3 regions of the Bacillus mesophilum genome follow, and region 3 is predicted to be linked to each of the others. Evidence: riboswitches for the same ligand, from Rfam matches in the RefSeq annotation. Region 3 holds a riboswitch; each other region holds the start of a gene.
What was found. A riboswitch is a leader RNA that binds a small molecule or an ion and turns the genes downstream of it on or off. The one in region 3 is predicted to bind lysine.
Positions count from the first base shown of each region.

Region 1: linked by a shared signal. The riboswitch ahead of F7732_RS12475 (Na+/H+ antiporter NhaC family protein) and the one ahead of F7732_RS09830 (transporter substrate-binding domain-containing protein) in region 3 are both predicted to bind lysine.
Region 2: linked by a shared signal. The riboswitch ahead of F7732_RS08745 (aspartate kinase) and the one ahead of F7732_RS09830 (transporter substrate-binding domain-containing protein) in region 3 are both predicted to bind lysine.

Region 1 is NZ_WBOT01000003.1:588,299-592,806, reverse strand. It holds gene F7732_RS12480 (sodium-dependent transporter) at 1-726, opposite strand, end outside; gene F7732_RS12475 (Na+/H+ antiporter NhaC family protein) at 1,060-2,634, opposite strand; lysine riboswitch at 2,752-2,973, opposite strand; gene F7732_RS12470 (HD-GYP domain-containing protein) at 3,058-4,149, opposite strand; gene F7732_RS12465 (YunC family protein) at 4,428-4,508, opposite strand, start outside.
Region 2 is NZ_WBOT01000002.1:763,821-768,328, forward strand. It holds gene F7732_RS08735 (succinate dehydrogenase cytochrome b558 subunit) at 1-381, opposite strand, end outside; gene F7732_RS08740 (YslB family protein) at 733-1,182, shown strand; gene F7732_RS08745 (aspartate kinase) at 1,273-2,502, opposite strand; lysine riboswitch at 2,723-2,900, opposite strand; gene uvrC (excinuclease ABC subunit UvrC) at 3,131-4,508, opposite strand, start outside.
Region 3 is NZ_WBOT01000003.1:11,376-15,883, forward strand. It holds gene rbsK (ribokinase) at 1-785, shown strand, start outside; gene F7732_RS09825 (nitroreductase family protein) at 919-1,476, shown strand; lysine riboswitch at 1,573-1,756, shown strand; gene F7732_RS09830 (transporter substrate-binding domain-containing protein) at 1,860-2,714, shown strand; gene F7732_RS09835 (amino acid ABC transporter permease) at 2,795-3,565, shown strand; gene F7732_RS09840 (amino acid ABC transporter ATP-binding protein) at 3,592-4,332, shown strand.

The sequences.
Region 1 (4,508 bases), 580 kb from region 3:
TGCATAAGTAACCATAATGGCAAAACCAATTGATAAGCTAAAGAAGATCTGACCGTAAGCTGCTACCCATACAGTAGGATTTGCTATTTGGCTCCAATCTGGTGTGAAAAATGCATCTAATCCTGCTGCTGCTCCATCTAATGTTACTGCTCTAATTACGACAAATATAAATAATAATAAAAGTACAGGAATAAGTATTCTGTTGGCAGCTTCGATTCCTTTTTTAATTCCCTTAAATAGCACACCCAGAGTAATAATCCACACAATCACTAAAGGGATGAACACGCCTGGAACAATCCCGCCGAATTCTCCAGGATTTGCAACTTGCAGGTACTCTCCAACAAGGAATGATGTTGGATCATCTCCCCATTTTAAATCAAATGAGAAATATGCATACGTCATGGCCCAAGCAATAATTACTGCATAATAGGTAGAGATTACAAATGAAATTGCAACCTGCCACCAGCCTAACCATTCATATTTTTTGTTCATTCTTGCATAGGATAATGGAGCAGAGCCGCGATATTTCTGGCCAATCGTAAATTCCATTATTAATAGCGGAATTCCTGCCGTAAGAAGAGCAAATAAGTAAGGAATAAAAAAAGCTCCCCCTCCATTTTCATACGCAACTGCCGGGAAACGCCAAATGTTTCCTAAACCAACAGCTGACCCTACTGCTGCAAAAATAAAACCAGCTCTCGTTCCCCATTGAGCACGACTTTCCATAGTCTATTATACCCCCTACAATAGCCCGTATTAAATTTTCCGCAAGTTGGAAATTTTTATATTTTCAGACTATTTAATTTAATATAAATTTAGTATATATACTTTTACTACCACTGTCAAAACATTATTTGGGACATAATATTTATTTATTTTTCGTTACTAGAAAAGCAATTGCGCTCACCTTCTCTTATTCCCAGCAGTCCCAGTCCCTCCTCCTCTCAATCTATATGTATGCATATAAGAGAATTTCTTTCTGTATATTTCAGAAAATTTTAAAAATACAATAAAAAAGAAGAGCCCTCCCGCTATAGACGAGAAGACTCATGATCATGATTATTTCATCTGTGTCATGTCTAACTTGAATTTCCAAGAGCCGACAAAGGTAAATACAATCAGTAATAGAGCAATGGTGGCCAAACTTAAGATCGTACTGTCTGTAAAACCAAGGACTAGGAATCCGACACCCGATATTGCTGCTGATATTAAGGCATATGGCAGCTGTGTAAGAACATGGTCGATATGATTGCATCCTGCTCCTGTTGACGAAAGAATCGTTGTATCTGATATAGGAGAACAATGATCGCCAAAAACAGCTCCAGCTAGTACAGCTGCCATTGCAGGCAGCAGCAGGTTTATATCTGTTGCTGCAGCAATATCACCTGCAATCGGAAGTAATATTCCAAAAGAGCCCCATGAAGTTCCTGTACTGAACGCCATTACTCCCGCAATGATAAATAGAAGGAAAGGCAAAAAGGATATCTCCATATTTGAATTTTCAACAAGTCCAGCCAGGTAGGCACCTGTTTCCAGCTGACCAATTAAATCAACAATTCCCCAGGCAAATAGAAGAATATAAATAGCCGGGAGCATGGATTTGATACCGCTCCATATTCCTCTGAAAACAATCAAGCCTTCAATTCCTTTTTTTACGGTTACTTGTCTTGTAAAGAACAGCAATGTCACAATTAATCCAAATACACCACCGAGTACAAGAGATTTAGAGACATCTGTATTCTCAAATATCGTTAAAATGGTCGCATTTCCCTTTACAGCCTGATAACCAGTCCAGATCATTGCCCCAACGGTACCTGCAACTAGGGCGATAATGGGCCAGACTAAATCGCCAACTGTTCCTTTTGTACTAACCGGTAAATCTTCTTCTAATTTTCCAGGTGCAGGCTTCTCAGGGTCCATTACCTGATTATCTCTTACAGCCCGAATCTCATGCTTTTTCATTGGCCCGATCTCAAATCCTTTGATCGCTACGATAAAAACGATGGCCAGCGTTGTCCACACATATAAATTCATAGGAATCATCTGCAAAAATACCGAAAAGGCTGTATAGTCCGTTAAATTATGAGATGCAAGAATGGTACCGATTAAAGCAATAATATACGCACCCCAGCTTGAAACAGGTGATACAACACAGACAGGAGCAGATGTCGAATCAATTAAATAAGCAAGCTTTGCTCTTGAAACCTTTTGCCGATCCGTAATCGGCCGTGAAATCTGACCAACTGCAAGTGCATTAAAATAATCATCTATAAAGATAATTACCCCTAGTATGGCACCAATCATTTGTGCACCTGCCCGGGTTTTTACCCGTTTCATTGCCCATTCACCAAAAGCCCTGCTTCCTCCAGATATAGAGATGAATGCTGTAATAACCCCTAATATCAATAGGAATAAAATTATATACATATTCCATGTATTAATGCTTCCACCATCAATAAAGATTCCTTTTACGGTTTCCCATAATATAGATCCAGCTTCAAGAAAGTCCATTTCAGCAAGTATAATTGTTGCTGTAATAATCCCTACTCCTAGCGAAAGCAGCACTCTTCTCGTTAAAATAACAAGAAGTATTGCAACAAGCGGCGGAAGCAGAGAAAATATTGTATTTTCCATTATATTTTAATCCTCCTAGAAATCAATTCGGCAGAGGCATAGCAAAAGAGCACAAAATAAAAAGAGCAATGGCAGAGAATCTCTATCATCACTCTTGATAATCTATTCTTCTCCATTACGATCTGTAGCTCCCCATTGCAAGGGTCAACGAAAAGAATGCAATAAAAACTGCAAAGACTCTTCTAATCTTGCAATGACAGTGTTACCTCTCTTAAAGGTAACCCCAGCGAAATAGCCGCTGACATCAGCTATCCACTTCGGCAGCATTCCCTTTCAGCTGCTCTCTTTGTTGTCATCCTCAAACAGCTTACTAATGAATATTGCACCTCTACCCCATCGGATATGATAAGGTTCATATTCAATTAGAATAATTATATCAAAATAATAAACATTCGACAATGGAGGTCTTTTCCTCCATAAACACTAGTTCTGCCATGTTGTATCACAGCCGCTTATCATGATTGATAAGTCTTGCTTTAAATCTAGTTCATAGGCCTTAACCCTTAAACCGCTCTCTTCAAGAATCCGCACAATAGGGCGATCGCACAAACCTACATTTTGATGAATCACAACACCTTTCCTTCCATCGTTTAACTCAACAGTCATCCCGACTGGGTATAAGGCCACAGATTGCCGAAAGCTTTCAATCAGCTTTGCATCAAATAATGTGTCTGACCCTGCATATAAGATTTCCATACCTTCATGCGGAAGCATAGCTTGACGATAAATGCGATTAGATGTGACAGCATCAAAAACATCTGCGACAGCGATAATTTTGGCAAAGGGATGGATATCTTCTCCAGAAATACCTCGTGGATATCCGCTTCCATTCAAACGCTCATGATGCTGATAGGCGCAATGAGCCACAATTAATGAGACACTATGTACTCCCCGTAATAAATCGAACCCTGCTTCAGCATGTTTCTTGATTTGAAGAAACTCTTCCTCCGTTAATCTGCCGGGCTTTAACAGTATGTTCTCAGGTATCTGCATTTTCCCAACATCATGCAATATCGCACCCATACCCAGCAGCTCTAAATCCTTTTGGGAGAAGTTAAGCTGTAAACCAATCGCTAAGGAATAAAGTGTAACATTCAAAGAATGAGAAAAAATATAATGATCATATGTATACACGTCAGACATAATTGAAATGAGGTTTTGATCTCCTTTTATCTCATCCAAGAGCGTGCTGATCAGCTTGGAGAAATTCTTTGAAGCCTTATCTATAACAAAGGATTTATCTAAATTCTGGTCATTTGCTGATTGCCGAAACGTATCTTCAATCGTAAGAATTGCTTCTCGGCGCAATTTTTCCGGCAAAGTTGATTTATAAACAATATCCTTCATTCTCTCGTCCATTACATATATATATGTAATCCCCATTTTCTGCAGCCTGGATAACATTCTTCCGTCAAGCTTTACTCCTTTATTTAAAAGGATTTTGCCTTTATCATTATATATGGATTTCCCTAGTACACTGCCAATTTTGGCAGATTTTGTTGACACTAATCTCATGAAAAAACCTCTTTTTCATCTATAAGTTATCCATTCTAATTCTACTCTTCGCTTATATCCATCAATATTTTACATGTTTGCCCATATTATTCAAGTTTGAGCATTCCAAAGCAGGAATTTAGTCTTAATCATATATTATCATTCCTCCAGCAGCTAGCAAAAGAAAATTTATAAATTATCTATTTTTCTCTTCCATGGAGATTGAATCTTAATTATCAGTATATAGCCTGCTAAAAAAGCTGAGACTGCATATAGCAATCTCAGCTTCTATATGTTATTTATATCATTTTTAAAAGAGCGTCTCTGCCTGTCATGCCTTTCTTAATTCCAAGGTTTTCAGCTTCATATGTGACAGATTC
Region 2 (4,508 bases), on a different contig from region 3:
TACTTCTGCACCAAATGCAGCTGCGATACGCGTTTCCCATACATGCCATACCACAAAGATCAGTGTAATAACACCGGTTACCCTTTGAAGCATAAACATCCAGTTCCGGAAAAAGCCGTACTTAACAGTATTGTTCTTTGCTGTAAAAGCGATATAAAGCCCGTAGATTGCATGAAATAAAAGAGGCAAAAATATGATAAACAACTCTAGGAAAATCCTAAATGGTAAACTTTCCATAAAATGTGCCGCATCATTAAATGCTTCTTCACCTTTAGTTGCAAAATGATTCACAACCAAGTGCTGTACTAAAAACAATCCAACCGGAATAACACCAAGCAATGAATGCAATCTGCGATAAAAAAACTCTCGATTCCCCGCCATAAAATATCCCCCCTGTTTTGTAACGTGATGCTCAGGAACTATTCATATCCTAACATCAGTAAAAAATGAAAATTTATATCTTACAATTATGTGACAAGTCCATTTTACTCTCAACAGAAAAGAGCGTCAAGAAAACGGATACACAAATTGTTCAATATTAATAAAATTTTATAAATATATTGAAATTGAAAAAAACACGTTCACACTTGAATTACCATTCATTTTTATCAAAAGATGAAATATATTAAAATAGCATTATTTTCCCTTATCAAATATATGCTTTTTTCATGTATCTTTGACTAAAAGGGTTCTAAATTGTATATAATAGTCTCATAGAAAGAGGGGAGATTATTGACTGATCAAACACCAGAGCAAAAACCGTTAACCGTTCATGATGAAACTGTGCCAGCATTTGGGTATGAATTAATTCGTGAAGTGCTGCTTAAGGATTTACTGGGCAAAGAAGCTCCCGGTATTTTATATTGGGCAGGCAAAAGATTGGCACGAAAATACCCATTGGCTTCGATAGATGAAATGATTTCTTTTTTCTCCAGCGCAGGCTGGGGCAATCTAATGCTCTTGAACGAATCAAAAAATGAGTTGGACTTAGAATTATCAAGCGCAATCATCAGCGCTCGCTGTAAAAACGATGAAGATTGTGCCTTTCAGCTTGAAGCGGGTTTTATTGCTGAACAGATCGAACAGCAAAAAGGGTACATATGTGAAGCGTTCGAACATCCTAAGAAAAGAAAAGGAAAAGTTCTTTTTACTGTTAAGTGGGATAAAAAGGATACCATCTAAGTTTTCTATAATTTGCGGTATTGATACTGAATTATGCGGAAAAGAAGAAGCTCTCGAATAAAAGTAGCTTCTTCTTTTTTACTGTTATTCTTATGCTTTCACTGAATTGGCAGATAGCTGAAACGCATCATGAAGCACTTCAACGGCAGGAAGCATTTTCACTTGTTCTACGACAGCTGAAACTTTAATCTCAGATGTACTGACCATTTTGACTAAAATTTCGTTCTGAGCAAGCACATCAAACATTTCTGCTGCTACCCCTGGATTTGAAATCATGCCTGAGCCTACGATTGAAACTTTTGCCAAGCCAGATTCCCATTCAATTCGATCATATTGAAGCTGATCACGATTTCTCTCAAGCACTTTAACAGTCTCTGTTAAATCTTCATTTTTAATGGAGAAAGACAGCGAAGAAGTTTCGCCTTCCGTCATACTCTGAATAATGATATCCACATTGATATGATCATTGGCTAGTGCTGAGAAAATGGTAGATAATCCGCCAAGGCTGCTTGGAAGCCCGATGACAGATACTCTTGTGATTTCATCTTCAAACGCAACTCCGCGTACAACTAAATTTTGCTCCATTTTAACTTCCTCCTCAATCGTTGTTCCTTGTTCTTTTTCCATGCTTGATCTTACTTCTAAAGAAACTCCGTAGTTTTTCGCGAATTCAACCGCTCTTGGGTGCAGAACTCCGGCTCCTAAATTGGCAAGTTCCAGCATTTCGTCATAAGAAACGGATAGAAGCTTGCGGGCATTCTTTATGTAACGGGGATCTGTTGTAAATACCCCTGTCACGTCTGTATATATATCACATTTATCAGCTTTTAGCGCTGCTGCAAGTGCAACGGCTGTTGTATCAGATCCGCCCCTGCCCAGAGTAGTGATTTCTCCTTCTGAGGTAGCACCTTGAAAGCCGGCCACAATCACAATTTTGCCTTGCTGAATTTCCTTTTGAATTTTATCACTATCAATATTTAAGATTCTTGCATTTCCATGAATTTCTTCTGTCTCAACACCTGCCTGCCAGCCTGTCATTGAAACGGCCGGATGACCTTTAGAAATTAAAGCCATGCTTAACAGCGAGATTGTCACTTGTTCCCCGGTTGTTAAGAGCATATCCATTTCTCTTTTGCTGGGGGAGGACGTAATTTCTTTTGCCATGCCAACAAGCTGATCTGTTGTCTTTCCCATCGCTGAGACCACAACGACAACATCGTTACCCCTATTTTTTTCTTCAATGACCCGGTTTGCAGCATTTTGAATTTTATCGACGCTGCCGACCGAAGTTCCCCCAAACTTTTGCACAATTAAACCCATTTGAATACCCTTCCTTCCGACTATGATGATTTCCCTTTGCCATTTTGTTTTGTCTCAGTAAGAAGAATGATTTTTGTATTCTTCTCTTTTTTGCAGATTTGTATGAAAAATGCTAGTTATTCGATTCCCTATTTCTTCTGAAAGATGCTGACAAAACAAAAAAGCAATGAGAATTATCTCATTGCTGTGTAGTCAAACGTATACAAAAAATACGTGCACACAGTGAGATAGCTCTCCAAGACTAGTGTCTTGACAATCCGGCATTTATTCAATGCAAGACCAGCATGGTGAGTGATGAGTCTCCCCCTGCTTCGGCAAACATTCCCTTTCACAGCAAATCGTCGGAGCTCATTCTCCTCAAAGCTGTTACTGATGAAGCTTGCACCTCTACCTTCACTTTACGCTAAGAAAGCGGAAGCGCCTTGCAAAACCCCGATAAGCAAAAACCGAGCTGGCTAGAAGATTGTCTATAACCCTCTGGACAGTTCAGCTTATACCCCAAGATGGGCTAAGCACAGCAGCTAGTCACTGTTCTAAGTCTATAAATTTATACTTTCAGAAAGTATAAAAAAGTGAGTGAATATGAAAGTTGGTCCAAGTATAGCATATTGTCTATATGATGACAACGCTATTCACTTAGTTTCTTTACGAGTTCTTCTGCTACATTAGCAGGAATTCCCAATTGGCGGAAATCATCTGCAGAAGCTTCCTTCATTTTTTTTACTGAGCCAAATGTCTTTAGGAGTTGCTTTTTGCGCTTTTCACCGATTCCAGCAATGTCATCAAGCATGGATTGGAATGTACCTTTTCCTCTTAACTGGCGATGGAACGTGATGGCAAAGCGGTGGACTTCATCCTGGATTCGCTGCAGCAAATAAAATTCCTGGCTATTGCGGGCAAGCGCAACTATTTCCAGAGGATTCCCAAACAACAGCTGTGATGTTCGGTGTTTTTCATCTTTAACGAGTCCGGCCAGCGGCAAATCAAGACCCAGCTCATTTTCAAGTACATCTCTGACCGCTTCAACATGACCTTTTCCTCCATCAATAATAAGCAGATCCGGCAAAGGCAGCTCTTCTTTTAATACACGAGTATACCTTCTGCGAACCGCTTCACGCATGGATTCATAATCGTCAGGTCCTTGAACGGTTTTAATTTTATACTTGCGGTACTCCCGTTTCGCCGGTTTTCCGTCAATAAAAACGATCATGGCAGATACCGGATCTGCACCTTGAATGTTTGAGTTATCAAATGCTTCAATCCGATGCGGCGTATAGATTCCAAGCTGTTCACCCAAACTCTCCACTGCCTTAATCGTCCGGTCTTCATCACGTTCAATGAGAGAAAACTTTTCCTGCAGCGCGATTTTGGCATTTTTATAAGCTAATGAAACCAAATCCTTCTTTTGACCCCGCTGCGGATTCAATACTTTTACACCAAGTAGCTTTTCTGCCATTTCGCCATTAACAGAAGATGGTGCTAAAATTTCCTTTGGCTTAAAATGATTTGCTTTCATGTAAAATTGGCCGAGAAACGTAAGGATTTCTTCCTCAGGTTCGTTATGAATGGGAAACATAGAGACATCCCTTTCAATCAGCTTGCCTTGGCGGATAAAAAAGACTTGTACACACATCCAGCCTTTATCAACAGCATAACCAAAGACATCACGATCGGTGAAGTCCGTCATTGTCATTTTTTGCTTTTCCATCGTTGCATCAATATGAGCGATTTTGTCTCTATACTCTTTTGCACGCTCAAAATCAAGATCTTCGGCCGCAGCCGCCATTTTTTCTGTTAGTTCTTTCTTTATATCTTTATAACCGCCATTTAAAAAGCGGGTAATTTCCTCTGTCATTGTCCGATATTGCTGCTGATCCACTTCCTTCACACATGGAGCCAGGCATTGTCCTAAATGATAATACAGGCATACGCGGTCAGGTAGGGTAGCACATTTCCGAAGCGGATAAATGCGATCGAGCAGCTTTTTTGTTTCGTTTGCTGCATGA
Region 3 (4,508 bases):
CTGTACTGGGAGAAAACTTTCTTACAGTGCCAGGAGGAAAGGGTGCTAATCAGGCGGTTGCGGCAGCAAAACTGGGAGCGCCAGTAAAAATGATTGGCTGTGTGGGAGACGATTTATTTGGTGAACAATATATAAACCATTTAAAAGGCCATCAGATTGATATAAAGCATATTCGCAGGCTGAAGAATGAAAAAACGGGGATAGCCAGTATTACAGTTTGGAATAACGATAATAAAATTATAGTAGTGCCTGGAGCGAATAAGAGAATTACACCAGAAATAGTTGAGTCGCATAGAGAAGAGATTTTAAAGAGCAGCTGGCTTCTGCTTCAGTTTGAAATTCCGCTTGAATCGGTAGAAAGAGCATTAGAAATAGCTGCTGAAGGCAATGTAAATGTGATCGTCAATCCTGCTCCTTATCATGACATACCAGAAAAATGGCTTGGTAAAATCACTTATATTACGCCAAATGAAGCGGAGGCTAACCAGCTGTTTTCAGCATTTGCAAACAGAGAGAATCTTCTCTCAAAGCTGGTTATCACGAAAGGAAAAGACGGTGCGGAGTATTTTGATCAAGGAGAAAGAGTCTCGATACCTGCATTAAAAGTGGATGCAATTGATACCACAGGAGCAGGGGATACATTTACCGGTGCTTTAGCAGTTGCCCTTTCTGAGGGCTTGCCTTTAAAAGAATCCTGCCAATTTGCCGTTAAAGCAGCAGGTCTTTCTGTAACAAAACTTGGTGCCCAGGCAGGAATGCCAAGCAGGTCGGATTTGAATAAGTAGATCATAATAGATAAATCAGTCAAGATGAATTAATCACAGTACCACACCCCCAAAAGATCGCTTAAATTGCCTAAAAGATCAATTTAAATTACGCTTATAAGAAGAGGGGAATAATGAGAGAGGATGAGGAGAAATGCAGCAAAGTATTGACCAATTGATTAAAGGAAGACGCTCCATCAAGAAGTTTCAGGAGAAGCCAGTAGATCTGGAGGAAATCATTGACTTGCTGGAGATAGCAAAATGGGCGCCAAATCACAAAATGACGGAGCCATGGCGTTTTCTTTTATATAGCGGGGAAGGAAAAGAAAAATTTATAGAAGCTTTTAAAGCAACTCAAGGCACAGGAGAGGAAGCGGCAGAAAAGGCAGCAAAAAAAGCAGCGTATTTCCGATCAATTCCCATACATCTAGTCGTCATTATGCCTGAAGATCCTCGTCAAAAAACATGGGACGAAGATTACGGTGCCGTTTCGGCATTTATTCAAAACTTCCAGCTTGCAGCGTGGGCTAGAGGAATTGGCATGATTTGGCGTACAAATGACTGGATTTACAATCCGGTGTTCCGTGAAAAGGTGGGTGTGCAGCCAGGTGAAAAGATCGTTGGCACATTGATGATCGGATATGCTGAGCATGTGCCGGAAGCCAAACCGAGGACCTCTATCAGGGAAAAGCTTGAAATTATAACAGAGTAGATGTTCAGTATATATTGTCAATATTTGCTTAGTTGACAGAACTATATGTTTTATTGTAGCCTATGATTATATGAAAATTGAATAAACCTCACTTTTCGGTGAGGTAGAGGTGCGGTATTTAATAGTTTTTAGTTGAGCGTGAGCAGCGATGATGCTAAAAAGAAGGAAATCCCGCCGAAGTGTGCAATATGCTCAAGTATTGGATGCTGGGTCTGCAGTTAAGAGCTGCAGGACTGTCTCGGTAAACTTCCCGGTTTACTCGAGGTGTGCTATCTCTTTAAGGGAAAAGTGGAGGATTTAGGCTAACTATGTATACAAAGACCTGAGTTCATCTCAGGTCTTTTTTGTTTTTTATTAAAAGAAAAAATGGGGGCCAGAAAAATATGAGAAAAAAATTATCGTTTTTAAGTGTATTGGCACTTGCGGCAGTATTGCTTTTAGCAGGGTGCGGAACTAGCTCAGATGAGGGTTCTGCGGGATCAGGATCAGAGTCTGATACGGAGAAGGATGTATTCCGTGTAGGTCTTGAAGCAGGTTATGCACCTTTTAACTGGACACAAATGGATGATGCAAATGGCGGTGTGAAAATTGATGGAAACGCTGAATTTGCAGGCGGCTATGATGTAGAAATTGCGAAAAAAATCGCTGAGGGCTTAGGGAAAGAGCTAGTGATCGTTAAAACGGAGTGGGATGGTCTTGTACCTGCCTTAACTTCTGATAAAATTGATGCAATTATCGCAGGGATGTCACCAACTGAAGAAAGAAAGCAAACAATCGATTTCTCAGACAACTATTATAAATCCGACCTTGTCATGGTAGTGAAAAAAGGCGGAGACTATGAAAATGCCACTTCTATTCAAGATTTCAGCGGTGCAAAAGTAACGGCTCAATTGAATACGTTCCATTACTCAGTTATTGAACAAATTGATGGCGTTGAACAGCAGCCGGCAATGGATAACTTCCCTGCTATGCGTGTTGCGCTAGAATCTGGCGTAATTGACGGCTATGTTTCCGAGCGTCCTGAAGGTGTGAGTGCTTCTTCTGCAAATGAAAACTTTGCAATGGTTGAATTTACAGAAGGCTTTGAAACATCTGAGGACGATACAGCTATTGCTGTAGGTGTTGCAAAAGACAGCGAGCTAACTGAAAAGATCAATGAAATTTTAGCAGGAATCTCTGAAGAAGAGCGTGTAGAAATTATGGATGAGGCGATTAAAAATCAGCCAGCAGCTAACTAATAACGCTGCACGGCCGGCTGCATGACATTACATGTAGCCGGCTTCTTTTTTGACATATTCATTAAAAAAGGAGGATCACCATGAGTCTCGATTGGATGATACAAATCATACAGTCAAACTGGCCGATGTTTTTGCGCGGAGCTGGTTGGACGTTAGTCATCGCTTTAACAGGAACGATTATTGGATCGCTCATTGGTTTGCTGGCAGGAGTAGTTCGAACAATACCTGCTCCTGAAAAAGGAATAAAAAAGAATCTGCTTAAACTGATCAATGCCATTTTAACCATTTATATTGAATTTTTCCGCGGCACGCCAATGATTGTACAGGCAATGGTCATTTTTTATGGCTCTGCACTTGCCTTTAATTTTCATATGAACCCGATTATTGCGGGTATTGTGGTAGTAGGAATTAATACAGGTGCATATATGGCTGAAATTGTGCGCGGAGGCATTATTTCGGTCGATAAAGGCCAATATGAAGCGGCGCAGGCGATCGGCATGAATCATTTGCAGACCATGATACATGTAGTTATGCCGCAAGTAATCCGCAATATTTTGCCGGCAACAGGGAACCAATTCATTATTAATATTAAAGACACGGCTGTATTAAGTGTTATTTCTGTAACAGAATTATTTTTCCAGACGAAAACGGTGGCGGGCAATAATTTCCGCTATTTCGAATCATTCTTTGTCGCGTGTATCATTTACTTTATTATGACGTTTGCGATTACTCTCATCCTGCGCTACTTTGAACGCAAACTCGAGGGACCGGATAACTACACTGTTATCGGCAATAACTTGCATGTTGAAACAGCAGAAGATATGAAAAAGAAAGCCAATAAAGGGATGTAATTTCTTGACTGAGAGGAGGAACATATATGGAAACAATCATTGAAATCCAGCGCTTAAGCAAATCATTTGGTTCGCATGAGGTTTTAAAGGATATTCATTTTTCTGTGGAAAAAGGTGAAGTTGTTACAATTATCGGCTCTTCAGGCTCGGGAAAATCAACACTGTTGCGCTGTGTAAATTTACTTGAAAAGCCAAGCGGCGGTCAGATTATCTATAATGGAGAAAATATCTTGGACGACCGTCATGATATCCACCAATACCGCCGAAAGCTTGGGATGGTTTTTCAGCAATTTAACTTGTTTAATAATCATGATGTATTAAATAACTGTATGGTCGGACAAATAAAGGTATTAAAGCGTTCAAAGGAAGAAGCGGAACAAATTGCACGCAAATACTTGCGTGTTGTAGGGATGGAAAATTACATTAATGCCAAGCCGCGCCACTTATCAGGCGGACAAAAGCAGCGTGTTGCTATCGCACGTGCCCTTTCAATGGAACCAGATGTAATGCTTTTCGATGAACCGACATCTGCGTTAGATCCTGAAATGGTTGGCGAAGTATTAAAAATTATGAAAGAGCTCGCCGGAACAGGCTTAACCATGTTAATCGTTACACATGAAATGGAATTCGCTAGAGAAGTCTCTGACCGTGTTGTATTTATGGACAAAGGCGTCATCGCGGAAGAAGGACCTCCAGAAAAAATCTTTAACAATCCTGACCAGGAGCGTACAAGAGAGTTCTTAAAAAGGACATTGAAGACTGTATAAGATGTTGGAGAAAAGACTTGGACATAAGTATTCAGCCTTAGTTATACATCCGGATGATTAGAAAACAACATTTTCTAATCATTCGGTTTTTTATTTGTTAATTGATCATATATCATTCAAACATGAGTGAAATGGAGCGGAGGCCTCGACTCCTGGGGGCTGAAGAGCAAAGGGTG